DNA from 2 places in the Sphaerisporangium rhizosphaerae genome. Region 1 is predicted to be linked to the other one. Evidence: riboswitches for the same ligand, from Rfam matches in the RefSeq annotation. Region 1 holds a riboswitch; the other holds the start of a gene.
What was found. Region 1 has a riboswitch for glycine ahead of gcvT (glycine cleavage system aminomethyltransferase GcvT). Riboswitches for the same ligand answer to the same signal wherever they lie in the genome.
Positions count from the first base shown of each region.

Region 2: it holds a riboswitch for glycine, as region 1 does, so the genes downstream of both, gcvP (aminomethyl-transferring glycine dehydrogenase) here and gcvT (glycine cleavage system aminomethyltransferase GcvT) in region 1, are expected to answer to the same signal.

Region 1 covers NZ_JBHTCG010000008.1:125,100-140,750, forward strand. The annotation lists gene ACFQSB_RS14390 (aldehyde dehydrogenase family protein) at 1-1,279, shown strand, start outside; gene ACFQSB_RS14395 (3-oxoacyl-ACP reductase) at 1,346-2,110, shown strand; gene ACFQSB_RS14400 (gamma-glutamyl-gamma-aminobutyrate hydrolase family protein) at 2,122-2,832, shown strand; glycine riboswitch at 2,851-2,948, shown strand; glycine riboswitch at 2,949-3,050, shown strand; gene gcvT (glycine cleavage system aminomethyltransferase GcvT) at 3,084-4,175, shown strand; gene gcvH (glycine cleavage system protein GcvH) at 4,172-4,561, shown strand; gene ACFQSB_RS14415 (L-serine ammonia-lyase) at 4,722-6,098, shown strand; gene ACFQSB_RS14420 (glycoside hydrolase family 11 protein) at 6,737-7,852, shown strand; gene ACFQSB_RS14425 (TetR/AcrR family transcriptional regulator C-terminal domain-containing protein) at 7,916-8,566, opposite strand; gene ACFQSB_RS14430 (alpha/beta fold hydrolase) at 8,663-9,496, shown strand; gene ACFQSB_RS14435 (hypothetical protein) at 9,618-10,100, opposite strand; gene ACFQSB_RS14440 (RNA polymerase sigma factor) at 10,097-10,615, opposite strand; gene ACFQSB_RS14445 (hypothetical protein) at 10,782-11,006, shown strand; gene ACFQSB_RS14450 (DUF397 domain-containing protein) at 11,121-11,318, opposite strand; gene ACFQSB_RS14455 (helix-turn-helix domain-containing protein) at 11,266-12,087, opposite strand; gene ACFQSB_RS14460 (ATP-binding protein) at 12,309-12,710, shown strand; gene ACFQSB_RS14465 (ArnT family glycosyltransferase) at 13,077-14,612, shown strand; gene ACFQSB_RS14470 (type 1 glutamine amidotransferase domain-containing protein) at 14,657-15,349, opposite strand; gene ACFQSB_RS14475 (hypothetical protein) at 15,570-15,651, shown strand, end outside.
Region 2 covers NZ_JBHTCG010000014.1:173,179-188,829, forward strand. The annotation lists gene menB (1,4-dihydroxy-2-naphthoyl-CoA synthase) at 1-574, opposite strand, end outside; gene ACFQSB_RS21955 (AMP-binding protein) at 716-1,849, shown strand; gene ACFQSB_RS21960 (hypothetical protein) at 1,932-2,276, shown strand; gene ACFQSB_RS21965 (RNA polymerase sigma factor) at 2,722-4,173, shown strand; gene ACFQSB_RS21970 (hypothetical protein) at 4,281-4,658, opposite strand; gene ACFQSB_RS21975 (TetR/AcrR family transcriptional regulator) at 4,842-5,459, shown strand; gene ACFQSB_RS21980 (DUF5999 family protein) at 5,788-5,988, shown strand; gene ACFQSB_RS21985 (alpha/beta hydrolase family protein) at 5,992-6,585, opposite strand; gene ACFQSB_RS21990 (hypothetical protein) at 6,666-7,058, shown strand; gene ACFQSB_RS21995 (tetratricopeptide repeat protein) at 7,076-7,891, opposite strand; gene gcvP (aminomethyl-transferring glycine dehydrogenase) at 7,994-10,861, opposite strand; glycine riboswitch at 11,031-11,157, opposite strand; gene ACFQSB_RS22005 (MerR family transcriptional regulator) at 11,349-11,972, opposite strand; gene ACFQSB_RS22010 (bifunctional nuclease family protein) at 12,119-12,589, opposite strand; gene ftsR (transcriptional regulator FtsR) at 12,721-13,395, opposite strand; gene ACFQSB_RS22020 (FHA domain-containing protein) at 13,408-13,911, opposite strand; gene ACFQSB_RS22025 (sugar phosphate nucleotidyltransferase) at 14,265-15,651, opposite strand, start outside.

The sequences.
Region 1 (15,651 bases):
GACCGACCGCGCGGTGGAGCGCGCCAGGAAGGCCTTCCCCGCCTGGCGGGAGGTCTCCCCCGGCGACCGCGCCCGCCTGCTGCGGCGCTTCGCCGACCTGGTCGACCGGCACGGCGAGGAGCTGGCCGAGCTGGAGCTGGCCAACTCCGGGCATCCGATCGGCAACGCCCGCTGGGAGGCCGGCAACGTCCGCGACGTCCTGCACTTCTACGCGGGCGCCCCGGAACGCAATCATGGAAAGCAGATCCCGGTGCCGGGCGGGGTGGACATCACCTTCGCCGAACCGCTCGGCGTCGTGGGCGTGATCGTGCCGTGGAACTTCCCCATGGTCATCATGACCTGGGGGGCGGCCCCGGCACTGGCGGCGGGCAACACGGTCATCGTGAAGCCCGCCGAGTGGACCCCGCTCACGGCTCTGAGGCTGGCCGAGCTGGCCTTGGAGGCCGGCCTCCCCGAGGGGGTGCTCCAGGTGCTGCCTGGGGCAGGGGAGGTCGCGGGGGCCCGGCTGGTCGAGCACCCGGGCGTCAACAAGATCGTCTTCACCGGGTCGACGGAGGTGGGCAAGCGCATCGCCGCCCAGGCGGCGGAGCAGGTCAAGCGGGTGACGCTGGAGCTCGGCGGCAAGAGCGCCAACGTGGTCTTCGCCGACGCCGACATCGAGCGGGCCGCCGCCACCGCCCCTTCGGCCGTGTTCGACAACAGCGGGCAGGACTGCTGCGCGCGCTCGCGCATCCTGGTGGAGCGTCCGGTCTTCGAGGAGTTCCTCGACCGGCTGGTCGCGACGGTCGGCGGGCTCGTCGTGGGCGACCCGCGCGACCCCGGCACCGCCCTGGGGCCGCTGATCAGCGCCGAGCACCGCGACCGCGTGGCCTCGTTCGTGACCGGCACCCCGCGCTTCCAGGGGACGTGCCCGGACGGGAAGGGCTTCTGGTTCCCGCCGACCGTGCTCACCCACGAGTCGCTGGACGAGCGCGCCTACACCGAGGAGATCTTCGGGCCGGTGGTCAGCGTTGTCCCCTTCGAGGGTGAGGCCGAGGCCGTCCAGATCGCCAACGACACCCGGTACGGGCTCTCGGGGTCGATCTGGACGCGGGACGTCGGGCGGGCCCTGCGGGTCGCCCGCGCCATCGAGGCGGGCAACCTGTCGGTGAACTCCCACTCCTCGGTCCGCTACTGGACGCCGTTCGGCGGGTTCAAGCAGTCGGGGCTCGGCCGCGAGCTGGGCCCGGACGCGCTGGCCGCCTTCACCGAGACCAAGAACGTCTTCATCGCCCACTGACCGCCGCCGTCCCGCCGGCCCGCCCGGGGGCCACGGGAGTCCACCAGCACCAGGGAGTACCTCACCATGCAACGTCTGCGCGACCGCGTCGCCGTCATCACGGGCGCGGCGGGGGGCATCGGCCTCGCCACGGCCCGCCGCTTCGCCGAGGAGGGCGCCAAGGTCGTGTGCGCCGACCTCGACGAGGAGGGCGGCGCGAAGATCGCCGAAGAGGTCGGGGGCGTCTTCGTCCGGACCGACGTGACCAGCGAGGACGACGTCGCCGAGATGTTCCGCACGGCGTTCGACACCTACGGCTCGGTCGACGTCGCCTTCAACAACGCCGGCATCTCACCACCCGACGACGACTCCATCCTGACCACCGGCATGGACGCCTGGCGGCGGGTTCAGGACGTCAACCTGACCAGCGTGTACCTGTGCTGCAAGCACGCCATCCCGTACATGCGGCGGCAGGGCAAGGGTTCGATCATCAACACCGCGTCGTTCGTCGCCGTGATGGGCTCGGCGACCTCGCAGATCTCCTACACCGCCTCCAAGGGCGGCGTGCTGGCCATGTCCCGCGAGCTCGGCGTGCAGTTCGCCCGCGAGGGCATCCGGGTCAACGCCCTGTGCCCGGGACCGGTGAACACCCCGCTGCTGCAGGAGCTGTTCGCCAAGGACCCCGAGCGGGCGCAGCGGCGCCTGGTGCACATCCCGCTCGGCCGGTTCGCCGAGGCGTCCGAGATCGCCGCCGCGGTCGCCTTCCTGGCCTCCGACGACGCGAGTTTCATCACCGGCGCGGAGTTCCTCGTGGACGGCGGCATCTCCGGCGCCTACGTGACCCCGCTGTAGCCTGGTCGACCATGTCGCGACCCGTCATCGGCATCACCTGCTACGTCGAGCCCGCCGCCTTCACGGTCTGGCGGATGCCGGCGGCGCTGCTGCCGTACACCTATGTCGAGCACGTCGAACGGGCGGGCGGCCAGCCGGTCATCCTGCCTCCGGCGGGCGACCCGGCGTCGCTGGCCGGCCGGCTGGACGGCCTCATCGTGGCCGGCGGCGGGGACGTCGACCCGGCCAGGTACGGCGAGCGCCCGCACCCGCGGACGGGCTACGTCCGGGAGTCCCGTGACGAGGCGGAGTTCGGGCTGATCGGGGCGGCTCTCTCGGCCGGGCTCCCCTTCCTCGGGGTGTGCCGGGGGATGCAGGTGCTGAACGTCCACCTGGGCGGCACCCTGCACCAGCACCTGCCGGACGTCGTCGGGCACGACGGGCACTCCCCGGCCCCCGGCGAGTTCGGCCACCTGCCGGTGCGCCCGGTGCCGGGCACCGCCCTGTCCAAGGTCCTCGGGGACGGCGAGGTCGCCGCGGCCCACTACCACCACCAGGCCGCCGATCGCCTCGGTGACGGCCTCACGGTCGCGGCGACCTGCGAGGACGGCACCGTGGAGGCCGTGGAGCTGGCGGGCCACCCCTTCGCCCTGGCCGTCCAGTGGCACCCCGAGGCGGGCGAGGACGGCCCGTTGTTCCAGGCGCTCGTCGCCGCCGCGACGGCGGGCGATCGGCATTGGTAGGGTGGGCGGGAACACCGATGATCCCGTGCGGGAGAGCGTCCTGACATCCGGTCAGGACCCCTGAAGGAGCAAGTCCTCCCCGCGAACCTCACAAGGCAAAGGACCGCGCGGGCCAGGTGATCTCTGGAAAGCAGGCCCTCTCCGTGGGGCCTCGCCGAAGGTGAAAGTCCGGTAAAACCCGGGCGAAACTCTCAGGCACCGATGACAGAGGGGGAGGATGCTCTCATCCAACCCTGTCTGAGGTGCGCATCATGTCCCGACCCACACCGCTCCGCGAGGTGCACGAGAGCCTCGGCGCGACGCTCACCGACTTCGCCGGCTGGCTGATGCCGCTGCGCTACGGCAGCGAGTCCGCCGAGCACAACGCGGTGCGCACCGCCGCCGGGCTGTTCGACCTCTCCCACATGGGCGAGATCTTCCTCACCGGGCCGCAGGCGGGCGAGGCGCTGGACCACGCGCTGGTGGGCAGCCTGTCGACGCTGGAGCCGGGCCGGGCCCGCTACACCATGATCTGCGCGCCCGACGGCGGCGTGCTCGACGACCTGATCGTCTACCGGCTGGCCGCCGAGGAGTACCTCGTCGTGGCCAACGCCTCCAACTACGAGCAGGTGGCGGCCGAGCTCACCGAGCGCGCCGAAGGCTTCCAGGCCGAGGTGCGCGACCGGTCCGCCGAGTACGCGCTGATCGCCGTCCAGGGGCCCCGCGCGCAGGAGATCCTCGCCACGCTCACCGACGCCGATCTTCCCGGCCTGAAGTACTACGCGGGCCTGCCCGGCACCGTGGCCGGCGTCGAGGCGCTCATCGCCCGCACCGGGTACACCGGCGAGGACGGCTTCGAGCTGTTCGTCGCCGCGGGCGACGCCGTCACGCTGTGGCAGGAGCTCACCAAGGCCGGCGACTCCCATGGCCTGCGCCCCGCCGGGCTGTCCGCCCGCGACACGCTGCGCCTGGAGGCCGGCATGCCGCTGTACGGCAACGAGTTGAACGCCGGGCTGACCCCCTTCGACGCCGGCCTCGGCCGGGTCGTACGGTTCGACAAGGCCGGCGACTTCGTCGGCCGCGCGGCGCTCGCGCCGCTCAAGGACGTCCCTCCGCGCCGGCGCCTGACCGGCCTGGTCGCGCGGGGCCGCCGAGTGCCGCGCCACGGCTATCCCGTGGTGCTGCTGACTGACGGCACCGTCGTTGGAGAGGTCACCAGCGGCGCGCCGTCCCAGTCACTCGGCAAGCCGATCGCGATGGCCTACGTGGACACCAACGTGTCCGATGGGCTCGCGGTCGACATCCGTGGTACCCATGAACCGGTCGACGTGATTGACCTGCCTTTTTACCGGAGGAGCAAGTGAGCAGCATTCCCGAGGAGCTCAGCTACACCAAGGAGCACGAGTGGGTGGCCGGCCTCGACGACGGCCTCACCGTGACCGTGGGCATCACGGCGTTCGCCGCCGAAGCGCTGGGTGACGTGGTCTTCGTGCAGCTGCCCGAGGTGGGCGGCACCGTCGAGGCGGGCGACGCGGTGGGCGAGGTGGAGTCCACCAAGTCCGTGAGCGACATCTACGCCCCGCTCACCGGCGAGGTCGTGGAGGTCAACCAGGTCGTCGTGGACGACCCGTCGCTGGTCAACTCCGACCCCTACGGCGACGGCTGGCTGTTCCGCGTGCGCGTCGAGGGCCCCCACGAGGACCTCCTCACCGCCGAGGAGTACACCACGGTCACCACCGCCGAGTCCTGAGTCCCGCCGTCCGTTCACCAATCCCCGTCCACCCACGACGACTCTCGCCGGCCGGCCGCCCGGACCGGCCGGCGCCACCACCGCATGACCTGTCCCGCGCGTACCCGGCGCATATGGGGGCATCCCTCGCACGACATCGCTTCCAAGGACGGAATGATCAATGGCGATCAGCGTCTTCGACCTGTTCAAGATCGGCATCGGGCCGTCCAGCTCGCACACCGGCGGCCCGATGGCGGCGGCGCACAAGTTCGCCCGCGGCCTGCACCAGGACGGCCTGCTGGAGAAGACCGCCCGGGTCGAGGCGATCCTCTACGGCTCGCTCGGCCTGACCGGCAAGGGACACGGCAGCGACAAGGCGGTGCTGCTCGGCCTGTCCGGCGAGAAGCCCGAGCTGGTCGACGTGGACACCGTCGATGAGCGCCTGGCGAAGATGCGCGACACCGGCACCATCGAGCTGTACGGCACCCGCGAGATCCCCTTCGTCGTCGGCGAGCACCTGGTGTTCGAACGCAAGATCTCCCTGCCCGGCCACCCCAACGGCATGCGCTTCACCGCCTTCACCGCCGAGGGCGAGCAGATCCGCGAGAAGGTCTACTACTCGGTGGGCGGCGGCTTCGTGGTGGACGAGAACGCCACCGGCGCCGACCGCATCAAGGCCGACGACACCGAGCTGCCCCACCCGTTCACCTCGGGCGCCGAGCTGCTGCGGCTGTGCTCCGAGACCGGGCTGTCGATCTCCGGGCTCATGCTGGAGAACGAGAAGGCCTTCGGGCGCACCGAGGCGGAGATCAGGTCGGCCCTGCTGAACCTCTGGAACGTCATGTCCGAGTGCGTGCGCCGCGGCACCGCCAAGGAGGGCGTGCTTCCCGGCGGCCTGAAGGTCAAGCGGCGGGCCAACCAGATGCTGCGGCGCCTGCAGAGCGAGTCCCCCGAGAAGGACCCGCTCCAGACGATGGACTGGGTCACCCTGTTCGCCCTCGCCGTCAACGAGGAGAACGCCGCCGGCGGCCGCGTCGTCACCGCCCCCACCAACGGCGCGGCCGGCATCATCCCCGCCGTGCTGACGTACTACGACCGCTTCACGCCGCTGTCCGACGACGACGGCGTCATCCGCTTCCTGCTCACGGCCGGCGCGATCGGCGTGCTGTTCAAGGAGAACGCCTCCATCTCCGGCGCCGAGGTCGGCTGCCAGGGCGAGGTCGGCTCGGCCTGCTCCATGGCCGCGGCCGGCCTGACCGAGGCGCTCGGCGGCACCCCCGAACAGGTGGAGAACGCCGCCGAGATCGGCATCGAGCACAACCTCGGCCTGACCTGCGACCCGATCGGCGGCCTGGTGCAGATCCCGTGCATCGAGCGCAACGCGGTCGCCTCGATCAAGGCCATCACCGCCGCCCGCATCGCCCTGCGCGGCGACGGCCGCCACTTCGTCGCCCTCGACAAGGCCATCAAGACCATGCGCGACACCGGCCGCGACATGCTCGACAAATACAAAGAAACCAGCCGAGGCGGCCTCGCCGTCAACGTCATCGAATGCTGACCGCTCAACGCTCGGCGATCACACGAATACGGAAAGTGCCATGACGCCTTGCCGGACAGGCGTTAACCTGATGTACAACCATGAAGGGGCACCCGCCGTCACGGCCACTGCCCCTCTTTGAGCAGCACCCAGAGGGGCGTTCATCCGGCCGGTGATCGTCCCTCTTCTTCATTTCCGGCCCAGCCCGCCGCGCGGAGCGGTCGCCAGGGGACGGGGTCTTCGTCGTGGTGGAAAGTACCGGGGGGCCGCTCGGGCGAGGGCGCGTGGTGGTGCCGAAATCGTTCGGGGTGGCGCCGAAAATTTCATTCGGGCGCTTGAGCCCGCCAAGCCGCAAACAGTCGTCCAGCAGCGGGAAGAAGCGCCCTGGCGGGCCTCGACTTTCGACGCTTTTCGGTGGGCGTTGACAGGGCGGCGGGATCGGGCGAACACTGTCGCCGCTGACAGGCTCAACCGCTGTCGATCCGGGTCGCCTGCCACGACCAGGGCTTCCGATCGTCGGCCGACGAGGACCGGCCGACCTCCGCCGCGTCGTACGACGCCGCGCGCCGTGGCCGTCATCCCGGTCACCGGCGGCGTCCCCGCCGGGTCCTGCCACGCCACCTGGCCCGCGCCAGCCTTAACGAGGAGGAAGCGCGCACATGAACGACGTCCCCATCCGCCCGCCGGTCCGTCACCGTAGCCACACCAGAGTGCTCATCGGCCGTGCCTGCACCATGGTGCTCTCGCTGGTCTCCGCCATGACCCTGCTGCTGCCGGGCACCGCCCACGCGGCCATCACCAGCAACCAGACCGGCACCAACAACGGCTACTTCTACTCGTTCTGGACCAACGGCAGTGGATCGTCGTCCATGACCCTGGGTAACGGCGGGAACTACAGCACCTCCTGGAGCAACGTCGGCAACTTCGTCGCCGGCAAGGGCTGGAAGCCCGGCGCACGCAGGACGGTGACCTACTCGGGCAGCTTCAACACCTCGGGCAACTCCTACCTGGCCCTGTACGGGTGGACCAGAGGCCCGCTGGTGGAGTACTACATCGTGGACAACTGGGGGACCTACCGGCCCACCGGCACGTTCAAGGGCACCGTCACCAGCGACGGCGGCACCTACGACATCTACATGACCACCCGCTACAACGCCCCCTCGATCGAGGGCAACAGCAGCACCTTCAACCAGTACTGGAGCGTCCGGCAGTCCAAGAGGACCGGCGGCACCATCACGGTCGGGAACCACTTCGACGCCTGGGCCCGCTACGGCATGAACCTCGGCTCCCACGACTACCAGATCCTGGCCACCGAGGGCTACCAGAGCAGCGGCAACTCCAACATCACCCTGGACGGCTCCAGCCCGTCGCCGACTCCCACTCCGACGCCGACGCGCACTCCCACGCCCAACCCCACCCCGTCGGCCACGCCTTCGCCTTCTCCCAGTGGCGGGAGCGGCCCCTGCCGCGTGTCCTACACCAAGAACGAGTGGAACAACGGCTTCACCGCCAACCTCACCGTCACCAACACCGGCGGCAGCGCGATCAACGGCTGGACGGTGACCTGGTCCTTCTCCGCCGGGCAGCAGGTCACCAGTTCGTGGAACGCCGACGTCAGCCAGAGCGGCTCGACGGTCACCGCCCGCAACGTGTCCTACAACGGCTCGCTGGCCCCCGGCGCGAACACCACGTTCGGCTTCCAGGGCACCCACACCGGCAGCAATCCCAACCCCACGGCCTTCAGCCTCAACGGCACGGCCTGCACCACCGGCTGACCTGAACGGCCTCAGCAAGACGAACGTGGGGAGCGGGCGGTGGAGCCCGCTCCCCACGCGGTTTCACGACGGAGAGGCGGCGTTCCGGCGTGCCAGGGCGGCGGCGGTGCCGTCGATGAACGCGCGCAGCCCGTGGTCGAAGGCGCGCTCACCGAACGGGCCGCCGCCGTCCCGGACGGCCGCCAGCAGGATGGCCGGTATGTCGTCCTCCGTCGCATCGGCGGCCACGGCCGGCCGCTCGGGCTCGGTCTGCTGTTGCAGGACCGAGCCGATGACGTAGTGGCTCAAGGCCGTGATGGTGTGCAGGGCCAACGCCGGGGTGAAGCCCCGGGCGACCATGGCGGACAACTCTTCCTCGAACAGCCGGAGCGTCACCGGGGACCTCCCCCGGGCGCCGGCGACGATGCGCGCGCCGTCGCGGTGGGACAGCAGTGAGGCACGGTACGCGCGGGCGCGGCGGTCCAGCCAGTCCTGCCAGGACTCCTCCTCCCGGGGCGGCCCCATGCCCGCCGCCCGGATGATCTCGTCCCCCATCGCGTCCAGCAGTTCCTGCTTGGTGCGGACGTGCCAGTACAGAGCCGGCGACTGGACGCCCAGCTCGGCGGCGAGCCGGCGCACCGTCAGCCCGTCCAGCCCCACCTCGTCGAGCAGGCGCAGCCCTGTCTCGACCAACGTCTGACGGCTCAGGCCGGGCCGTTTGTCGTTCGCTCGCATCGTTGACACCTTAGCAGCGCTAAGTTACCTTATCGCTGCTAAGGAGAACTGAGCACTGCTAAGGAGCGTTCCGCTCCCCGGACTTCAGGAGGCACCGTGCTCGTCACGACATCGGCGGACGGCACCGACGTCCGCGCCTACGACGAGGGCAAGGGTCCGGCCGTCGTGCTGCTCGGCCCCGGTCTGGACGACGGCACGCGCTGCCGGCGCCTCGCCGGCGTCCTGGCGGCCCGCTTCCGCGTCCTGCGCCCGCACCGCCGCCAGTACCGCATGGACCTCAAGCCCGACCCCCGGCTCGGCGGCTCCCCCTGCACGATCGCCGAGGAGGTGCAGGACGTCATGGCGCTGGTGCGAGCGGTCGGCGAACCGGTCGTCCTCTACGGCCACTCCGACGGCGGCGTCGTCGCCCTCGAAGCCCTGGCCGCCTCACCGTCGTCGTTCGCGGGGGCGGTCGTCTACGAGCCCGCCGCCGTCATAGGGCCGCCGCTGAGCGGCGAGGACGGGCACATCCTCACGCAGGCCCGGGCCGCCCTCGCGGCGGGGCGGCCCGGCAAGGCCATGGCCGTCTTCCTGCGCGGCTCGGTGGGGATACCCGGCCGGCAGGCCTCACTGGCCGGGCTCGCGGTGGCGCTGATCCCCAGGTACCGCAGGCTCATCCCCGGCCAGCTCGACTCTCTGGACGCGCTCGACCGGCTCGGGGTGCGACTGGACACCTACGCGACGATCAAGGTGCCGACCGTGCTGCTCGGCGGCGACCGCAGCCCCGCTCACCTCGGCGAGCGGCTCGACGCCATCGAAGGCGTCATGCCGCACGCCGAGCGCGTCATCATGCGCGGCCGCGACCACGGCGCCGACCTGAGAGACCACGAACAGGTCGCCGGGATCATCCAGCGGCTCGCGGACAAGGTGCTCCACCCCTCGACGGGCTGACCCGCGCACGGAGAACTCGAGCGCACCCCCGCGGTCTCCGTCACGGCCCGCCAGACGGCGCATTCGTCACCGCCCGCCACGACGGCGAAGGCCCGACCGTGATGTCGCGGCTCGCCTGCCGTCATCGTTCCGCGTCGTCGCCGTCCGGGGCGTGGCGTTGCGTCAGTTCGTCCTTGCGGCGCAGGAGGGCCGTCCTCGCGCGGCGGGCGGCGCGGAGGTTGACCACGGCGAGGATGCCGAGGACCAGCAGCATGACGATCGCCGAGGGATCGATCTTGTGGCGCAGGGTCGTGATGACCAGCGCGCCGACGGTCAGCGTCAGCCACGCGCCCAGTCCGATCCAACCCGCCACGACGCGGTCCCGGGCGAACAGCGGCGCCCGGCGCGTCACCGCCCAGCCGCCGAACGCCGCCCAGCAGAGCCCGATCGCCACCAGCACCGCGAAGGCGACCTTCGTCCGCGGCGGCAGCCCCGGCTCGGTCGCCCACAGCACACCGATGAGCCCGCTCCCCGCGAGTCCCGCGCAGGCCAGGGTCACGTATCCGATGCGCCGCCGCAGCGACAGGGGCGCGTCCAGCCGCTTGAGCACGTCCTCCGGCCTCATGCCTCGTACCCCTTCCTCACGAGTTCTTCCTGCAACAACCTCCGCGCCCGGTTGAGCCGTGACTTGACCGTTCCTACCGGGACGCCGCAGATCTGCGCGCACGCGTCCAGCGACAGGTCCTGGAGGTAGAACAGCAGGAGCACCTCCCGCTCGCGCAGCGGAAGGGCCGCCAGCGCACCGCCGAGGGTCTCCCGGTCGACGACGTCCTGCGCCTCGTCCCGGCCGGGCAGGTCGTCCACCTGCTCGGCTTCCGGCCGCGCGTACGCGTCCCGCAGCCGGTTCATCACCGCGCGGCGCGCGATGGTGAACAGCCACGGCGCGAACCGGTCCGGCCGCCGGAGTCGCGGCAGCCCTTTGAAGACCGCCAGCCAGATCTCCTGGACCACGTCATCGTCGTGGCCGGCGAGCATCCGCCCGACGTACCGTTCGACCGCGCCGTGCCAGGCCCGTACCAGCTCGGCGAACGCCTCGCGCTCGCCGAGCTGGCAGCGCACCACGAGCAGTTCATCGCTCATCCGCCCTCCTTCGCCCGTTCAGTCGGCGCCCGGACCCCGGAGGTTCATACCGGCCAGGAAGCACTTTGACCGCGCCTTGTCGGCGGATGACCATGACCGGTGCCGCCGGTGGGAAGGTCTGGAGTGCTCGGCGAATCACTCGAAAGCCACATCAACGGGGGGAACCATGGCGGTCACCGCAGAAATGTCGAAGCTGCTCGACAAGGAATATGAGAGTAAGAGCCTCGCGGACCTGGTCAAGGCTCCCGTATCCGCGCTGTCCGGGGTCAGCGAGAACGACGCGAAGCTGCTGCAGGAGGCCTTCCGCATCAAGACGGTCGGCGACCTGGGACGCAACAAGTTCTTCCGCGCGGCCACCGCTCTGGTGGACCTGGCCGACAGCATGAAGTAGGCGACCGACCTCCGTCGCGAAGTAGGGCCAGCAGCCCAGCATGCACGCGGCTGGCCTTACTCACCCCCACGAACACTCGCCCACCGCGAACTCTTCACCGCCAATGGACGACGCTCACACCTCGCCGTTCTTCACACCGGCCAGGAAGGCCGCCCACTCCCCAGGGCTGACGACCAATGCCGGGGCAGTAGATCTCTTGCTGTCGCGAACCGCCCGTAGCCGGGAAACATTCGACGCCACCTCGACACACTCTCCCTGGTCAGCGCTGTAGCTGCTCTTGCGCCACTGTGCATCTTGGAGCTTCTGGATCATTTTGCTTCACCGTTTCCTCTAGAAGCCGGAGCGACTGGCTGAACGGGAGGGCTTCCGCCCGGAGCGCGTCGTACCGAAGGACGAGTTCAGCGATCAAGAGCCGGTCGTCGAAGGTGCGCCCGAAGGGCTGGGCGTCCGTATAGGCGGCATAGGGAGACCCATTCCGTTCGGCGATGATGAACCCGCCCGCCAGTCCGCAATGCGCCCGGACCGCGCTGGGCACGATCTGGATGGTCACTCGAGGATGCCGGGCGATCTCAAGCAGGTGCCTGAGCTGCTCTCGCATGACCTCTATATCACCGATCATCCGATGGAGCACGGCCTCATCCATGACCACGTTGAGCACGGGCGGCCGGTCACGTTGCAGGATCGCCTGCCGCTGCATCCGGTTCGCCAGTCGTTTCTGCAACTCCTCATCCGTGATCCCTGGAGTGGCGGCGAGGATCTCGCGAGTGTACGCCTGGGTCTGTAGCAGCCCCGGGACGATGGTGGGCTGCCAGGTCCGCAGACCAGTCGCCTGTTCTTCCTCCTCCAGCCAGGGGCGGAGGTACTCGGGGGCCTTGTTCCAGGTCGTGGCGGTGTAGAGGCGGACCATGGTGCCGTCGAGGCCGAAGATCTGGTCGCAGAGCTCGGCGAAGCGGCGGGACGGCGGGCGTTTGGCCAGCTCGATCATGTTGACCATGGAGTCGGAGAAGCCCATGCGGTCGCCGAGCTGGGCCTGCGTCAGCGCGGCGGCCTGCCGGTAACGGCGCAGTTCGAATGCGAACACCGCGCGCGGAGACTCGTGCGGGTCTATTTCTTTTTGGGGGGACAAATCTCACCTACCCATGTAGAACGGATTGTTCCGGCGACCAACGATTTCCCTCACCTGAAGTGTGGACGGGGTGTTCCCCCGTTCCGCTACCGATGGTAGGTCCTCGTTGACAGCCTGGTGAAGCGAAGTCACCAGGAGGCGCGGAATTTCCCGCCGGAAAGCGAAAAGGCGAGCGCATGAGGATAGGAAACCTGCTGGGCGTCATCGAGCTGGCCGGTATCCCTGAGTCGGCCTCATTGGCCCGCGAGTACGTCCGGGACAAGCTCGGCGACGGCCATCCGGCTCTGGACGACGTGACGCTCCTGGTCTCCGAGGTCGTCACGAACGCCGTCGTTCATTCGGACTCGCGGAATGGCGGGACGGTCACGCTGGCCATCGCCGACCGCCACGATCTGGTCCACGTCGACGTGGTGGACGCCGGCGGCGACACGGTGCCACACGTCCGTGGAGATCCGTGCGCCGAGGGCGGTCGCGGAATGATGCTCGTCGAAAGGCTGTCCCACCGCTGGGACGTCCACGAGGACGCCGCCGGGCGCACGGTCTGGTTCCAGGTGAGATATACCCGCACGCACGAGTGACGGCGTTTCCGCTATTCCCTACCGCTCTCAAGGTCCCCTGCGACCACTCTTACGGTCCCACGTGGAATGCGTCGGCCGTACCGCCGTTCCGTGCGCGCGCAACGGTCGTTCAATACGAATCAGAGGGTTACGAGCGGCCGTCCCCATTGCCCCCGGTGGGGACGGCTTTTCTCCGATCGGCACGAGCGACATTGACGAGAAAGGCCCACACCGATCGGCCGGCTCAGAAAAGGCTGCGCGAATTACGCGGTGATCGGCCGGTCACGTGGCCGGCGATGTAGCATGCCACTGTGTTCGTATGCCTCCGGGCGTCGCGCGGACGGTGCGGCCGTGCGTGCGAGAACGCCTGTGTCACGGTGCGGGTCGATGGCTGACGGCCGCGCCCACGATTTCGCGGTGCGGGCGGACGCCGGCACCGTCCCGACCGGTCTCGCCCCATTCGACCGGCGGGTGATCGCGGTCGGCGGCGTCGTCTTCGCCGTGCTGATGGCGCTTTCGCCCCGGTACGGCTTCCAGCGCGACGAGCTGTACTTCCTGGACGCCGCCCGGCATCTGCAGGCGAGTTACGTCGACCAGCCTTTCCTGGCGCCGCTGCTGGCCCGGGTGTCCCTGGACCTGTTCGGCGTGTCGCTGCCCGGCCTGCGGGTGTGGCCCGCGCTCGCCGCCTGGGCCACGGTCGTGGTCGGCGGGCTCACCGCCCGCGAGCTCGGCGGCGGCCGGCGGCCGCAACTGATGGCGGCGGTGGCCGTGGCGACCATGCCGGTCCTGTGGGCCGCCGACCACGTGGCGAACACCACCCCGTACGCCATGCTGGCACTGGCCGCGCTGGCCCTCGTCGTCGTCCGCATCGGACGCACCGGCGACCCCCGCTGGTGGCCGGTCGCCGGGCTGGCGCTCGGCCTCGGCGTCGCCGACAACCACCAGCCGGGCTTCTTCGCCGTGGCGCTCGTGGTCGGCGCCCTGTTCGGCGGGGGCCGCCGGCTCGTGCTCAACCGCTGGTTCGCGGCCGGCGCCGCGATCGCGGTGGCGTTCGTCGTTCCCGACATCTGGTGGCAGTCGCAGCACGAGTGGGCGACGATCGCCATGACCCGTCAGCTCAACCGGGAGAACGGCGGCCTGCTCAACATCCCCGTCTGGGTGATCGGCCAACTGCTGCTGGTGTGCCTCGCCCTGGTGTGGGTCTGGCCCGCCGGGCTGCGCCTGCTGTGGCGCTCCGAACGGCCGCTGTGGCGGGCGCTCGTGTGGGCCTACGGGCTGCTGTTCGTCCTCTACGCCCTCACGACCGGCGCGAAGATCTACTACGTGGCCGGCGCGTACGTCTATCTGCTCGCCGCGGGCGCCGTCGCCGTCGACGGATGGCTGTACGCCTGGCGGCTCCGCATCGGCGCCGTCGCCGTGGCGACCGCGCTCCTCACCGTCGTGCTCGCGCTCGGGCTGTTACCGATCCTTCCGCTCCCCCGCGCCGGCTCCGGCCGCACCATCGACTCCACCTTGGCCGAGACCGTCGGATGGCCCGAACTCGTCGACACGGTCCGCGACGTGTGGAACACCCTGCCGCCCGGCCAACGGGCCCAAGCCGTGATCTTCACCGACAACTACAGCGAGGCGGGCGCCATCAACGAACTGGGCAGGGGCACCGGGCTGCCCACGGCCGTGAGCGGCCACAACAGCGTGTGGTGGTGGGGCCCCGGCAACCCGGACGCCACCACCGTCGTCGCCGTCGCGCCCGGCAGCAGCTACGCCGGCTACCTCGGCGGCTTCTTCACCAGCGTGCGCGAGGCGGCCACCGTGTCCAACCCGTACGGCGTCCGCAACATCGAGGCCGGCGGCCACGTCTACGTCTGCACCGGACTCCGCCTCCCCTGGTCCCGGTTGTGGCCCCGCCTCCGGCACTACGACTGACGGCGAGCCGGTCGATCCGGGTCCGGTCCGACCGCGGCGAGGTGTCAATCGAGGGCTTTGAGCAGTTCCTGCGACAGAGGGGCGGCGGAGGCGGGGTTCTGGCCGGTGTACAGGTTGCGGTCCACGACCGTGTACGGCTTCCAGCTCTCGCCGCGGGTGAAGTCGACGCCCAGGTGGACCAATTCGTCTTCGAGCAGCCACCTGGCCTTGGACGCCAGTCCGACGGCTTCCTCCTCGTCGTTGGTGTAGGCCGTGACCCGGTATCCGGCGAAAGGCGAGGCTCCCTTTCGCCGCGTGGCCAGCATCGCGGCCGGCGCGTGGCAGACGATGGCCAGGGGCTTGCCCGTGGCCAGGGCCGCGGTCAGCAGCCGGCCCGCGTCGGCGTCGTTCCACAGGTCTTCCATGGGGCCATGGCCCCCGGGGAGGTAGACGGCGTCGAAGTCTTCGAGGCGGACGTCCGCCAGTTCGATCGGCCGCCGCAGCTCCTCGGCCGACCGCAGGATCTCCTCCTCCCGCAGGGCGACCTGCTCCCCGCCGGCCATCGAGGGGCGCAGGCTCATGACGTCCACGTGCGGCACCACGCCACGGGGGGTGGCCACCACGATCTCGTGGCCGGCCTCGGTCAACGCGCTGTACGGGGCCGTGAACTCCTCGGCCCAGTAACCGGTCGGGTGCCGGGCGCCGTCCTTGAGCGTCCAGTAACTCGCTCCGGTCACCACGAAGAGAATCTTGGCCATGAGGGATTCGCCCCCTCGATCGCACCTGGTGATACGGCCAACAATGTGACCTATGTAACTTTATATGCCGTTCGTCGGCGCCGCGGCGGTGGAGCCGACGAACGCGCTGGCCAGGCGCGCCCGCCGGATCGGGATGTGGACAACCGGCGAGGGCGGTTCGGGGAGCGGCCTAGCATGAAGAACCCGTTGTCCGCCTGAGGAGGTGCCGGTGCTGCCGGGCATGGCTTCGAGCACGGCCGGGTCCACGGCCGCGACGGCTTCCAACGGCCGTCCGGCCTCCACGGGACCGGCCACGCGCATCC
Region 2 (15,651 bases), on a different contig from region 1:
CCGTGTTGACCAGGCCCATGTCCAGGGCCTCCTGCGCGTTGTAGAAGCGGCACAGGTACCAGATCTCGCGGGCCTTCTTCAGCCCCACGGTCTCGGCGAGCAGCCACGCGCCGTAGCCGCCGTCGAAGGAGCCGACCTTGGGGCCGGTCTGGCCGAACACGGCGTTGTCGGCGGCGATGGTGAGGTCGCAGCAGACGTGCAGCACGTGGCCGCCGCCCACGGCGTACCCGGCGACCATGGCGACGACCGGCTTGGGCAGGCGGCGGATCTGGATCTGCAGGTCCAGCACGTTGAGCCGGCCGATGCCGTCGGGGCCGACGTAGCCGTCGTCGCCGCGGATCTTCTGGTCGCCGCCGGAGCAGAACGCCTCGGTGCCGGCGCCGGTGAGGACGACCACGCCGACCTCGCCGTCGTCGCGGGCGGCGTTGAAGGCGTGCTGGAGTTCGAAGAGGGTGGTCGGGCGGAAGGCGTTGCGCCGCTCGGGGCGGTTGATCGTGATCTTCGCGATGCCGTCTGCCGTCTCGTAGATGATGTCCTCGTAGTCACCGGACCGCTTCCAGTCGACAGTGCTCACGGTCACGCTCGCTCCTCCACTCACCTGCGCGTCGCCCGGCAGGGCACGGCCGGGACCCCTCTCATCGGGACTAACCTTACGACCGTGAGTGAGCGTCCTGTGCACGCGGTGGTCCTCCCTCCCGGTCCCGACCTGTTCGGCATGGTTCGCCGGGCGTTGCTCGACGGCGGCCCCGCCGTGCTGCCCCTGGCTCCGGAGCTGCCGGCTCCGGCGCTTCGGGAGGCACTGGAGGCGCTGCGCCCGACCCATGTGGTGACCGCCGGCGGCGTGCGGCCGCGGGAGGGCGGGGTCCCCGCGTCCGGGGACACCGCGGTGATCATCGCGACGAGCGGCTCGACGGGCGTCCCCAAGGGGGCCGAGCTGACCGCCGGCGCCCTGACCGCCTCGGCCGCGGCCTCGCTGGCCCGCCTCGGCGCCCGGCCGGGCGAGCGGTGGCTGTGCTGCCTGCCCGTCTCGCACGTGTCGGGGCTGGCGGTGCTGGTGCGCTCGCTGCTGGGCGGCGCGGCGCCCCTGATCCACGAGCGGTTCTCGCCCGAGGCGGTGGCCGCCAGCGGCGCCGACCACGTGTCGCTGGTCCCGACGCAGCTCAGACGCTTGATCGACATCGGCGCCGACCTGTCGGCCTTCCGCACGATCCTCCTCGGCGGCGCCGCCCCGCCGCCCGGCCTGCTTGCGGAGGCGCGCGCCGCCGGAGCGCGCGTGGTGACCACCTACGGCATGAGCGAGACGTGCGGCGGGTGCGTCTACGACGGCGTCCCGCTGGACGGGGTGGGCGCCGCGGTCGGGCCGGACGGGCGGGTGCGCCTCTCCGGGCCCGTGCTGTTCTCCGGCTACCGGCTGCGCCCCGACCTGACCGCCGCGTCGCTGCGGGACGGCTGGTACCTCACCTCCGACCTCGGCACGCTGGAGGAGGGCCGGCTGCGCGTGGCCGGCCGCGCCGACGACGTGATCAACACCGGGGGGCGCAAGGTGGTCGCCGGGACGGTGGCGGGCGTCCTGTCCGGCCATCCGGGGGTCCGCGACGCCGTCGTCGTCGGGCGGCCGCACCACGAGTGGGGCGAGGAGGTCGTCGCGGTGGTGGTGGCCGCCGACCCGGCCGCTCCCCCGGCGCTGGGTGAGCTGCGCGCCCTGGTGAAGGAGCGCCTGCCGGGGTACGCGGCGCCGCGGGCGCTGGCGGTGCGCGACCGGCTGCCGCTGCTGCCGAACGGCAAACACGATCTTGTCGCCATACGACGCGATATTTCCGGGTTTGGTGGCGCAAGAGAGGTTCGTTGACCACAATGTCGCGTCGAAGGGGAACCGTACGCCGCATCCAGCGCGTCATACCGACAGCAGTGGATCTAGGAAGGACGCCTTGATGAACCCAACCCGCAAGATGTGGATCTCCGCCGGAGTGGTGGGAGCGGTCCTCGTCGGGGGGATATCCGTCGCGGCCGCCGCCGCCACGGGACGGGTCGAGTCCGAGAAGGCCGGCCGGACGAGCGAGAGCTCGACGACCTACGCTCCGGGCGAGGCACCCGGCCAGATCCCCGGGCCCGACGTCCCGGCCAACGCGGAACCCACGAGCGCGCCGTCGGTCTTCGTCGACGACCAGATGAACCGCGATCCCAAGAAGGTCGCCGAGTACTGGACCGAGAAGCGCCTGGAAGAGGCCGAGCCTCTCCCCATCCCCGTGATCACCGGGGAGAAGAAGCCCAAGTAAGGCCGCACGAGCCGTCGCGGGAGGCGGGCCGCCGTACGGCGGCCCGCCTCCTCGTGTGCGGGGCCGGTCCCCCGCCGCGCGGGCCCGTTCCGCACCGAGGTCCCGGCCGATCGGACGGCGGGGAGCGCGGGGAGCGCGGGCCGCGCGGGGCCCGCGCGGCCGGGGCGATCGGCGGCCTGCCGTGTGGGACGGGCGATCGCGGGCAGGGGGGTCCAGAGCCCGACCGACGCCGACGAACGGAGAGACCGTGCAGCCCCCCGACACCGCGCGGCCGGGACGGCCACCGGCGGCGACCTGCGCGCTCTCGCGGAGGATCTCCCGGCGGGCGTGCGCAGTGCGGGAACAAACCGCGCCGCCTGACGTTATTGATACTGGTGCGCCGAACCTCGAACGCCGCGCCATCCCAAGACCGAAATGACGACTCCGTGACGGAGGAGGTGTGCTCATGCCCCGAACTGCCGCGGCGACCTCGCCATCGCGCGAGGCGACCCCGACGACGCTCGCTCAGGTCCTCGACCGAGGGCGAGCGCAAGGTCACCTTTCCCTCGCGGAGCTCCGCGAGGCGTTCTCGTCAGCGCAGATCAGCCCGGCCAAGGGTCGCTCGATCTTGCGCGAGCTCACCGAGGCCGGCGTGAGCCTGGCCGCGGAGAACGACGCCGCCCCTGGCGGCCCGGCGCGAAGGACCCGTAAGAGCACCGCAGTGAAGACTACCGCGAAGAGCGCAATGACACGCACCAGCACGACCGCGGACCCGGCGGCCACCGCCGAGGGCTCCGAGGGCACCATCACGACCCGCCGCCGCCACGCCACCCGCCGGACCACGCGCCCGGGCGGGGAGGCCCCGCCGGTCTCCCCCGCCGCCCCGGCGGCGCCCGCGCCGTCCCGGCCCCCGGCGGCCGAGGAGACTCCCGAGCACGAGGACGGCTGGAGCGAGCCGGACGAGAGCGAGCTGCAGAACGAGCCGCTGGACCTGGACGACCAGTCCTCGGTCATGGGCGACTCCGTGCACACCTACCTCAAGTCGATCGGCCGCCGCACCCTGCTGACCGCCGCCGAGGAGGTCGAGCTCGCCAAGCGCATCGAGGCCGGCCTGTACGCCGAGTACAAGCTGGAGAACGACCCCTCCCTCAGCGCCGCCCGGCGCGAGGACCTCGAGTGGGTGGCCGAGGACGGCAGGCGGGCCAAGGACCACATGCTGGAGGCCAACCTGCGCCTGGTGGTCTCGGTGGCCAAGAAGTACACCGACCGCGGCATGGCCCTGCTCGACGTGGTGCAGGAGGGCAACCTCGGCCTGATCCGCGCGGTGGAGAAGTTCGACTACTCCAAGGGCTACAAGTTCTCCACCTACGCCATGTGGTGGATCCGGCAGGCGATCCAGCGCGGCTTCGCCGACTCGGCCCGCACCATCAGGCTCCCGGTGCACGTGCTGGAGATGCTGTCCAAGCTGTCGCGCATCGAGCGCGACATGCACCAGCGGCTCGGCCGCGAGCCCACCCCCGAGGAGCTGGCGGTGGAGCTGGACAAGACCCCCGACCAGATCGAGGAGCTGCTGCGCACCAGCCGCCAGCCGATCAGCCTCAACGCCACCATCGGCGAGGACGGCGAGACGACCATCGGCGACCTCATCGAGGACGTCGACGCTCCGGAAGCCTCCGAGGTCGTCGACCGGCAGCTGCTGGGCGCGGAGCTGCGCGGAGTGCTGGGCAACCTCACCCCCCGCGAGGCCAAGATCATGGCGTTGCGCTTCGGCCTGATCGACGGCAAGCCGCACACCCTGGACGAGATCGGCAAGCACCTCGGGCTCACCCGCGAGCGCATCCGCCAGCTCGAGAAGGAATCGCTGTCCAAGCTGCGCCACCCGAGCAACACCCGTCCGCTGCTCGACTGGGCCAGCTGACCGCTGCTCGATCGGTCCGGCCGGCCGCGGCGCCGGACCACCGGCCCGCCCGGCACACGCGCACGGCCTCCGCCCACCCGGGCGGAGGCCGTCGGCGTCTCAGCGGGTCAGCGCGCGGCGGCGAAGGGGCGCGGCACGCGGGCGATGCCGGTCAGCCGGTTCTCCTCGCGCAGCGTGCGCAGCCTGTCGACCTCGGCGGTCCACTTAGCGCCCTCGGGCGTCGCGACGCCCTTGCGCCGGCGGATGCGGTCGTCGTAGGCCTTGACGCCGAGGGTGGCGCGCTGGGCGGCCTCGGCGGCGCGCAGCGCGTCGGACAGCGCGCGGTCATAGGCGAGCCCGGCCGCCCGGAGCTCCTCGGCCCCGGCGCCGGCGGCCTGGGCGCGCCGCAGCCCGCCCTCGGCCTCGCGCGCCTTGTCCAGCAGCTTGGGGAAGCTCTTTCCGACCTCCTGGTCGGCGTGGTGCCTGACCTCCGCCTCCCGGCTCACGCTCGGACGGAAAAACGCCATCGCCTGCCCTTTCTCAGCACATCGCCGGTGATCCGGCGTTCCTCGCTCGCCATAGCGTACGCCGCCCGGAGCACCGGCCTCGCCCCGGCGTCCCCGAGTGAGGGCGGACGGCACGGCGCGGCGCCCTTTACAAAGTAAGCCATGGTCGGGATCATGCCTGGTATGCCAGCGAAGCGACCTCCGGTCCCCCTGTCCCGCGAGCGCATCATCGAGGCCGCCCTGCACATCGCCGACGGCCAGGGGCTGCGCCGCCTCACCATGCGCCGCCTCGGCGACGCCCTGCAGGTCGAGGCGATGGCGATCTACCACCACCTGCCCCGCGGCAAGGAGGCGCTCATGGACGCCCTCGCCGAGCACGTCACCACCGTCACCGTCGAGCCGTCCGACGGAGGGTGGCGGGAGGTCGCCCGCGCCTGGGCCCACGCGGGCCGCGCGGCCCTGCTGGAGCACCCCGGGGTGCTGGCCCTGGCCCTGACCAAGCCGCCGCAGGGCACCGCGCTCATGGCGATCCGCGAGCAGGCCGAGCAACTGGCCACCGCGGGGTTCGGCGACCCCGCCCGCGCCGCCCAGGCCGTGCGGACGCTGCGCGCGTACGTCATGGGCAGCGTCGCGGTGGAGATCCAGCGCTCCGGCTGGGCCGCCCCTCCGGAGGAGGCGCAGGACGAGCAGGACGGACGGCTCCCGGCGCCGGCGGCCACCCGGGCGGAGCCCGCCGAGGAGGCCGCGGCGGCGTTCGAGCGCGGGCTGGAAGCCCTGTTGAGAGGGCTTCCCAGCTCGTAACCGTTCGTTTATCCATTCGGCGGCGAGTCGTGCTTGGACCGTTATCTCACCTGGGGCAGGCTTGTGTCGCAGGTCACAGCGCCGGATCAGCCTTCCGGGCCCCCGCGGACCCCCTAATCGAAGGTTCCAAACCGTCCCAATGGGCTATGTCGTACGCGTGTGACCCGCAGCACACTTACTCTGTAGGTGTGCGTTAGCGCACACTGTCAACAGCAGAAGCGCTCGTCCCCGTTCGGCGGGGACATGGGGGAATCGGCGCGGGGCAGCGGTGCCTGGCGATGACGCCCCCGCGAGCCCCAGACCGAGAGAGAAAACCGGAGGCACGCCAATGTGCCCGCATGAGCCGTCCTGTCCGACCACCAACGCGCCGGACCGCGAAGCCGCCCGCACGATCGCGGCGCACCCCGAGCAGGGGTGGAGCCTGCTGTGCAACGGCATCGTGCTATTCGAGGACACCGGGGAGCTCCTGCCCGACGGCGCCATCATCGCCCCGCACCGTCCCACCGACCTGGCCATAAGCGCGGCCTGACCTTCACGCGAACCGGGGGCCGAGCCATCCGGCCACGACCTCGCCCACCCGGGCGGGGTTTCTGTTGAGGTCATGTCCCTCACCCGCGAGCACCACCAGGCGTGCAGCGTCCGCCTGATCGGGGACTCCGAAGCGATCACGGTCACCGCTGACCACCAGCACATCGACGCCCGCCTCGCGAAGCTCCTGCGCACGCGAGCGGCCGGGGTTCCCGGGCGGGTGCAGCGGGAAGGCCAGTGCCACCACCGCCTCCGCGCCGACGGCGCGCGCCGTCCGGCAGGCCACCCGCGCTCCGTTGCTCCGGCCGCCCTGCACCAGGGCCAGGCCGGGAAACCGTTCTCCGAGCGAGGCCGCCAGCGCGGTCCACGCCTCGTCCTGCCTGGCCGGCGACCCCGGCGCCCGGGCGCCCGCGACCCTGAACGGCTGCAGCACCCGCGCCACCGTGCCGCCGATCGCCACCACCGCGTCCCGGACGGCCAGCAGGTCGGGCGAGTCGACCCCGCCCGCCGACCCGTGGGTGAGCAGGAACAGGAACCTCGGCGCGGGCGCCTGGTCGACCTCCACGATCGCCGCCCCCCGCGGCGTCATGATCCGCATGGCCGACACGGTACTCGGGGACCAGCCCTCTACTTCTCACGGGGGATGCCGCCGCCCGGTGTCTGTGCCAGATTAAGGGGGTGCCGGATAATTCATTGCCCCGTGACGAGCTTCGCGCCACCGTGGAGGCCCGCCGGGACCTCGGTTCCGACTACGAGCAGGCGCTGATCGAGTCGTTCCTGGAGAAGATCGACTCGACGATCGAGTCCCGGGTGCGGGCCGAGGTGGCCGCGCAGAACGGGTACCCCCTCCAGCCCGGCCCCGGCGGGCCGTACGCGGCGCCGCATCCCGGCCCGGGCAAGCAGCCCAGGCAGGTCGACGCCACGATCCCGATCGCGCTCGGCTCGCTCGGCATCGGCATCCCGCTGACCGCGATCGCCGCCGGGCAGGCCGGGCCCGCGGGGCTGTTCCTGGCCTGGACCGGCATCATCATGGTCAACGTCGCCGCCGCCGTCGGCCGCAGACGCCGCTGAGGCCTGGGCCGGGGCGGCTACTGGGAGGGGGCGGTGTCGTCGCGGGTGAGGCGGAGGCGCACCTGGTCGGCCACCGTCTCGTCGGGGTGGCCGAGCCCGTACGCCCACACCTGCTCGGCGTCGGCGTCCCGCCCGCGCAGGGGCAGCGTGCGGGCGAGCAGTTCGACGGCGAGAGCGACCCCGTCGGCGTCGCCGTCGCCCTCGGCGGCCGCGGCGAACTCCCCGCAGGCCATGTCGAGGTGGGCCATGCCGAGCAGCACCCGCAGGCGCCCGGGGTCGGCCACCTCGGGCAGCTCCAGGGCGTCGAGGAGCAGGTCGGCGGCCTCGCCGGGCTGCCCGTCCTCCAGCAGGTACTCGGCCAGGCGCTGGGCCGCCTCGGAGCAGGCCCGCGGGTCGCGGGTGGCCAGGGTGGCGCGCAGGGCCGCCTCGGCGGCGCGGTCGTCGCCCTGGGCTTCGGCGATGCGGGCCAGGGCCAGGTGGGCGCCGGGAAGGTAGGCCGGGGTGCCGACGCCGATCACGGCCTGCCAGGCGGCGCGGGCCTGGTCGGCCATGCCTTCCTGCTCGAACCCGCGCGCCAGGTGGCAGGCCGCCTGGGCGGCGTACTCGGGGTGGCCGGTGGCCAGGGCCGTGCGCGCGGCCGCCCTGGCGCCGGTGAGGTCGCCACGGCGCTCGAGGACCAGGGCGAGGCCGACGGCCGCCTGGGCGCGGTCGGCCTCGCGCTCGTCGGAGGCCAGCGCGGCGAAGATCTCGGCCGCGGCCTCCAGTTCGCCGCTCTCGGCGAGCCTCCGCGCGTCCTCGATCCGCCGGCCGGACTCGACCTCGTGCGCCGCCATCGGGACCTCTCCTCCGCCTCGGGAATCCCGGCCTCGCGACGCGGGCGCGCCGTCGCGCGCGACATATTATGCCGATCCAGGCGGAGCGCCGAGGGCGGTCGCTCAGTCTTCGTATGCCTCCAGCGGGGGGCAGGCGCAGACCAGGTTGCGGTCGCCGTAGGCCTGGTCGATGCGGCGGACCGGCGACCAGTACTTGTCCTCCCGCAGCGACGGCAGCGGGTAGGCCGCCTCGGCACGGGTGTAGGGGTGCTTCCAGTCGTCGGCCAGCAGGCACGCGGCGGTGTGCGGGGCGCCCCGCAGGGGGTTGTCGGCCCGGTCGTGGCGTCCTGAGGCGACCTTGGCGATCTCCTCGCGGATGGCGACCATGGCGTCGACGAAGCGGTCCAGCTCGGCCAGGTCCTCGCTCTCGGTCGGCTCGATCATCAGCGTGCCGGCCACCGGGAAGGACATGGTGGGGGCGTGGAAGCCGTAGTCGATGAGCCGCTTGGCGACGTCGTCGACGGTGACGCCGGTCTCCTTGGTGATCGGGCGCAGGTCGATGATGCACTCGTGGGCGACCAGGCCCTCGCGGCCGGTGTAGAGCACCGGGTAGTGCGGGGCCAGGCGCCGGGCCAGGTAGTTGGCCGACAGGATGGCCTGCTCGGTGGCCGCCTTGAGGCCCTCGGCGCCCATCATGCGGATGTAGGCCCAGGAGATGGGCAGGATGCCCGCCGAGCCGTACGCCGCGGCCGAGACGGGCCCGACGGCCCCGTCGGCGCGCTCTCCCAGGGGGTCGCCGGGCAGGTAGGCCGCCAGGTGCGAGCGGACCGCCACCGGGCCGACGCCGGGGCCGCCGCCGCCGTGCGGGATGCAGAAGGTCTTGTGCAGGTTGAGGTGGGAGACGTCGGCGCCGAAGGACCCGGGCTTGGCCAGGCCGACCAGCGCGTTGAGGTTGGCGCCGTCGACGTAGACCTGGCCGCCGGCCTGGTGCACCCGCTCGCAGATCTCGGTGATGGTCTCCTCGTACACCCCGTGGGTGGAGGGGTAGGTGACCATGATGGCCGCGAGCCGCTCGCTGTGCTTGTCGATCTTGGCGATCAGGTCGGGGACGTCCACGTTTCCGTCGTCGTCGCAGGCCACGACCACCACGCGCATACCGGCCATGACGGCGCTGGCGGCGTTGGTGCCGTGCGCCGAGGACGGGATGAGGCACACGTCGCGCTCGCCGTGGCCGTTGGCCCTGTGGTAGGCGCGGATGGCGAGCAGCCCGGCGAACTCGCCCTGGGATCCGGCGTTGGGCTGCAGGGAGACCGCGTCGTAGCCGGTGACCTCGGCCAGCCAGCCCTCCAGGTCGCCGATCAGGCGCAGGTAGCCCTCGACCTGATCGGCCGGGGCGTAGGGGTGGACGCCGGCGAACTCCGGCCAGCTGATGGGCTCCATCTCGGTGGTGGCGTTCAGCTTCATGGTGCACGAGCCGAGCGGGATCATCGACCGGTCCAGGGCGATGTCCCTGTCCTGGAGCCTGCGCAGGTAGCGCAGCATGGCGGTCTCGGAACGGTGGGAGTGGAACACCGGGTGCGACAGGTAGCCGGTGGTGCGCAGCAGCCCGGCGGGCAGGGCGTCGGAGGCGGAGGTGTCCACGTCGTCCAGCACGACGCCGGTCACGCCGAACGCCTCCCAGACGGCCTGGAGGTGCGCGCCGGTGGTCTTCTCGTCGCAGCTGACGCCCACGTGGTCGGCGTCGGCCAGGCGCAGGTTGACGCCGCGGTCCAGGGCCGCCGCGACGACCTCGGCGGCGCGGCCGGGGACGCGGGCCAGGACGGTGTCGAAGAAGTCGTCGTGGACGACCTCGACGCCGCCGTCGCGCAGGCCGGCGGCCAGCACGGCGGCGTGCCGGTGGGTGCGCTGCGCGATGCGCCGCAGGCCCTCGGGGCCGTGGTAGACGGCGTACATGCCGGCGATCACCGCGAGCAGCACCTGGGCGGTGCAGATGTTGCTGGTGGCCTTCTCCCGGCGGATGTGCTGCTCGCGGGTCTGCAGGGCCAGACGGTGGGCGGGGCGCCCGTCGGCGTCCTGCGACACCCCGACCAGCCGGCCGGGCATCTGCCGCTGGAGCCCTTCACGCACGGCCATGTAGGCCGCGTGCGGCCCGCCGAAGCCGAAGGGGACGCCGAAACGCTGGGAGGAGCCGATGGCGATGTCGGCGCCCAGGGTGCCGGGGGCCTCGACCAGGGTCAGGGCCAGCAGGTCGGCGGCGGCGACCACGAGCGCGCCGCGGGCGCGGGCCTGGGCGGCCACGGCGCGGAAGTCCTTGAGCCGGCCTCCGGCGCCGGGGTACTGGACCAGCAGGCCGAACAGCTCCCCCTCCGGCAGCCCGGCGGCCAGGTCTGCCTCGACCAGCTCGATGCCGAGCGGCTCGGCGCGGGTGGCCAGCACCGCCTTGGTCTGCGGCAGGGCGTCGGCGTCGACGACGAACACCGGGGACTTGGCGCGGCCGGCGCGGCGGGCCAGGGTCATCGCCTCGGCGGCGGCGGTGGCCTCGTCCAGCAGCGAGGCGCCGGCGACGTCCAGCCCGGTCAGGTCGGACACGACGGTCTGGAAGTTGAGCAGGGCCTCCAGGCGGCCCTGGGAGATCTCCGGCTGGTAGGGGGTGTAGGCGGTGTACCAGCCGGGGTTCTCCAGCAGGTTGCGCCGCACGACCGCCGGGGTGATCGTGTCGTGGTAGCCCAGGCCGATCATCGAGGTGGGCACCTGGTTGCGGGCGGCCAGGGCGCGCAGCTCCGCGAGCGCCTCCTCCTCGCTCGCGGCGGGCGGCAGGTCGAGCGGCTCGCCGGAGCGGATGGCGCCGGGGACGGCGACGGCGATCAGGTCGGCCACCGAGGCGTAGCCCACGGCCTCCAGCATGCGGGCCTGCTCGGCGTCCGACGGGCCGATGTGCCGGGTGGCGAAGGGCGGTGCGAAGAGGTCGCGAAGCGGTGACCGATCGGTCATGGGGCCCTCCTACAAGGGGTAGAGACCGGCGCTGAGCGCGCGCGTATGCCGGATCTCCCCCTCTGTCAGCGCGACATCCTCATCGCGACCTGAGAGCTTCATCCCCTGGCAGGGGATTTGCACCGTCGGTGAGACACGCCTGGCGGGCACGCCTACTTTCCAGAGTCGCCTCGCCTGTGCGGTACGTGGGCCTGAGAGATTCCGGGGAGGTTGCTCCTTCGGCGCCCGGGGTCACCCGCCGGCGCCGCAGGTGGTGCGGTGCCGGCCCGTGCCCGGGTCTCTCCCGCACAGGGTCAACAGCTTTCCCGGTAATCGTACCGTCCCGCCCCGAGTAGGGAGTTACCCCTACATTTCGGAAATTGCCATGTTTTATCCCTGTAGGGCGGGTATGTAGGGACCCCGACCACCCCGTAGATCTTCTGGGATATGTGCGACAGCCCCCGGCCCTCCTCGGCGGAGGGACACTCCCCGTCCCGGCCCTCCGGCCTCAGCCCGTCTTGCGGGCCTTCCTGCGCTTGGCCAGCTCGTCACCTGGGTGGTCCTCCAAGGAGTCCCGGCCGGCCGGCTCCGCGCGTTCCCCCGGCAGCTCCGCCAGGGAGCCCTCGACCTCGCGCCACACGCCGCCGAGGGCGATGCCGAACACGCCCTGGCCGCCCTCGAGCAGGTCGATCACCTCGTCGGCCGAGGTGCACTCGTAGACGCTCACCCCGTCGCTCATCAGCGTGATCTGCGCCAGGTCGTTGACCCCGCGCTCGCGCAGGTGCTGGACGGCGGTGCGGATCTGCTGGAGCGACACCCCGGTGTCCAGGAGCCGCTTGACCACCTTGAGCACGAGGATGTCGCGGAAGCTGTACAGCCGCTGGGATCCCGACCCCTGCGCCGCGCGAACCGACGGCTCGACGAGCTGGGTGCGCGCCCAATAGTCGAGCTGACGATAGGTGATGCCGGCCGCCGAGCACGCCGTCGGGCCGCGGTATCCGACGTCGGCGGGCAGAGACGCCGGCCGCTCGTCGAACAGCAGGCCCTGCTCGCCCGCGCGTTCCCGCGCCGACTGCCGCTGGACTGGATCGTGCTGGCCGGCCGTCTTGCCCTCGCCGCTGCTGACCGCCACTGCGGACCTCCGGCTTCCTCTCATCCCACGGTCTGATCTGGGGGTTCGTGAATTACAACCGTGGGTTCCCTTGCACCGTAGGACTGGCGCGATGCTCAGTCAACGATCCCGCCCGGCGCGTCGTGAAGCGTAAATGCCCGAAATGGCTAACCCGCACGGCCGAAGTCCTCGGGCGTGATCGTGTCAAGGAACTCGCGGAACTTCTCGACCTCGTCCTCCTGGTCATCCGGGATGATCACACCGGCCTCGCGCACGACGTCCTCGCTCGCGAAGATGCTCGCACCGGTGCGCAGCGCCAGCGCGATCGAGTCCGACGGCCGGGCGCTCACCTCCACCCCGTTGGAGAACACCAGGTCGGCGAAGAAGATTCCGTCACGCAGCGCGACGATGTTCACCGCCGTCAGCCGCACGCCCAGAGCCTCGATCACGTCCTTGAACAAGTCGTGGGTGAGCGGCCTGGGGGGCGGCTCCTCCGCCTGAGCCAGCGCGATGGCCGTGGCCTCGGTCATCCCAATCCAGATCGGCAGGTATCGCTCGCCCTTGGCCTCCTTGAGCAGGACTATGGGCTGGTTGGAGGGCATCTCGACACGGACCCCCACGACCTCCATCTGCAACACAGGCTGCTCCGTCTCATCGGGTCGCCGCCCCGCTCCGGGCCCGTTCCCTCGCGGCTCTCGGCTCGCGGCGTGACCATCGCCGCAAAATTCAACGTAACATCCCCGCACCCCGAAATGTCCGGGCGGCTCCGTCAGCGGCCCAGAATGCCGCGCAGGCCGGTGCGGACCAGGGCGGTGTGCAGGTCCTGCAGCAGACCGGACAGCTCTCGCGCGGTCTCCTCGGCGCGGCCGGCGGCGCCCGGCGCGCGGCGCCGCAGCAGCGGAGCCACGGCCTGCTCGACCAGCCCGGCCTCCCGCTCGGCGGCGGCCTTGAGCACCCGCAGGTGGCGCGGATGCAGGCCGAACCTCGCCAGCGCGCCCGAGGCGCGGGCGACGGTCAGAGCCTCGGCGTCGTACCACCGGGCCACCGGGGTGAGCAGGCCGAAATCCTCCAGCTCGGCGAGGGTCTCCTCCTCCAGCCCGGCGGCGGCCAGCAGTTCGGCGCGGCTGAGCCGCACCTCGGCCACCGGCGCCTCCCCGCCCACGGCGCGCGGGCGGCCGGCGCCGTCGGGATCGGCGGTGTCCAGGTGGTCCTTGATCACGCGCAGCGGCAGGTAGCGGTCGCGCTGGGCGGTGAGGATGTAGCGCAGGCGCTCGACGTCCGCATGGGTGAACTTGCGATACCCCGAGGGGGAGCGCTGGGGCTCGATGAGCCCCTCGCCCTCCAGGAAGCGGATCTTGGAGACGGTGACGTCGGGGAAGTCGGCCCGCAGGACCTCGAGGACCTCCCCGATGCTCATGAACGCCCTCGCCGCCTGCGCGCCCATCACCGCACCTCCTCACCCACGCGTGAGGAACACCAGCCGGAATTTGCCGATCTGGACCTCGTCGCCGCCCGACAGCGGCAGTTCCTCGATGCGCTCGCGGTTGACGTAGGTGCCGTTGAGGCTGCCGACGTCCCGGGCGGTGAAGTAGGCGCCCCGCCGGTAGAACTCGGCGTGCCTTCGCGAGACGGTGACGTCGTCCAGGAAGATGTCGCTCTCGGGGTGACGGCCCGCCGTGGTGAGATCGCTGTCGAGCAGGAAGCGGCTCCCGGCGTTCGGCCCGCGCATCACCACCAGCAGGGCCGTACCGGGCGGCAGTTGCTCGACCGCCGCCCGATCGGGGATGAGCGTCTGGCCCGTCGCCTCGCCGTCCATCGCCTCGATCCCGCTCAGGGAGATCGTGGAGGTGGTGTCCCCCGGCGTGTTCTCGACGCGGCTCAACGGCGACCCGCACCGTGAGCAGAAACGGGCGTCCTCAGGGTTGGCATTCCCGCACTGAGTGCAGTAGACGCTCGGCATCGATCGGCTCGGCCTCCTACCGCGAAGTCGCGGCGACGGTGCTCTGGGCGGCGTGCCTCGGATCTTCGCTTCTCATGGTTGCTCAGACTGCGAATGCCGCAACTTACGCTGATGAGTCGCAAAGGTCAAGATGAGGGCAGGCTCGCGGGTTCGGACATGCTTGTGACGCGGGCTCACTCGGGTCTGGCAGGCGGGGGGCTCGCTCGGATTCACGGCGCTCGCCCCTCGTTCTGCTGTCGACTCGGCTCGCCGCGCCGGTCCAAAGTTACCGTCCAGGCAGCCCTCCGGTCCATGCGCCGCGCCGTTCGAATGTGACCCGAATCGCTGGTTTCGCGGCAGAACGTCGCCCGTGGTCAGGTGCCGACGGCGTGCTCCACGACCCGCGCCCAGCGCTCCAGGAGGCTCTGGGCGACGTCCAGGTCCTCCCCCTCGGCCCACAAGTGCGTCACGGCCTCGGTGGGGTCGGGCAGGATGAGGGCCCAGCCGCCGTCCTCCTCCACCACCCGCACGCCGTCGGTGGTGTCCAGGCGGTATCCGTCGGCCGCCTCCACGACCGACCGCATGACCGCCCCCTTGGCCGCCCACGGCGTCGGCACGGTGCGCTTGAGCATCTTGGCCTGCGGGATGCGGGCGTCGATCTGGCTGAGCGACAGGCGCGTGCGCGCCACCAGGCCGAGCAGGCGCAGGAACGCGGCCAGGCCGTCCACCGTGGGGGCGAACTCCGGGACGATGAACCCGCCCCGCCCGTCGGCCGCGAAGATCAGCTCGGGGTCGGCCGCCGCCGTGGTCAGGGCGTCCAGGGCCGTGGAGGTCCACTCCACCTGGGCGCCGTGGAAGCGGCACACCTGCTCGGCCACGCGGGTGGTGGTCACCGGCAGCGCGACCCGCCCGCCGCGCCGCTCGGCGGCGACCAGGTCGAGCACGACGAGCTGGGCGCGCTCCTCGCTGATGAGCTGGCCCATCTCGTCGACCAGCGAGACGCGCTCGCCGACCGGGTCGAAGCGCACGCCGAACGCGGCACGGGAGGAGGCGACCAGCTCGGCCAGGCGCTGCAGGTCCCTGCGCCGCTCGGCCAGCGTCTCGGTCGGCGAGGCGTCGTCCAGGCGGTTGTTCACGGTCAGCACGTCCACGCCGACGCGGCCGAGCAGGCTCGGCAGCACCAGGGAGGAGGTGCCGCCGGCGCAGTCGATGACGACCTTCATCTCGGCGTCCCGCACGCCCGACATGTCCACCCAGCGCAACAGCTCGCGGGTGTAGTCCTCCACCGCGCGGGCCGGGAAGCTCAGCTCGGCGATCTCGCCGGGGAAGGCGCGCCGGAACTCCTGGCGGGAGAAGACACGCTCCAGCTTGCGCTGGGCTCCCTGGGACAGGTCGGCGCCGTTCTCGTCCATGAAGATGATGTCGACGCTCTGCGGGTCGCCCGGGGTGGTGCGCAGCGCGATGCCGCCCGAGGCGGTCTCGTTGGAGGTGTGGAAGCGGGCCACCGGCAGCGGCGCGGCCTCCAGGTCCAGCACGTTGATCGCGCTCGCGGTGAGCGCGCTGATCACCGCCCGCTTGAGCGCGCGGGCGGCCCGCGAGGAGTCGCGGGAGGTGATGACCGAGGCGCCCTTCTTCAGGGTGGTGGCGTAGGCGCTGGCCAGCCGCACGCACAGCTCGGGGGTGATCTCGACGTTGACCAGCCCGGAGACGCCGCGCGGCCCGAACAGGCTGCGCTGGCCGCGCGACTCCCAGATGACGCTG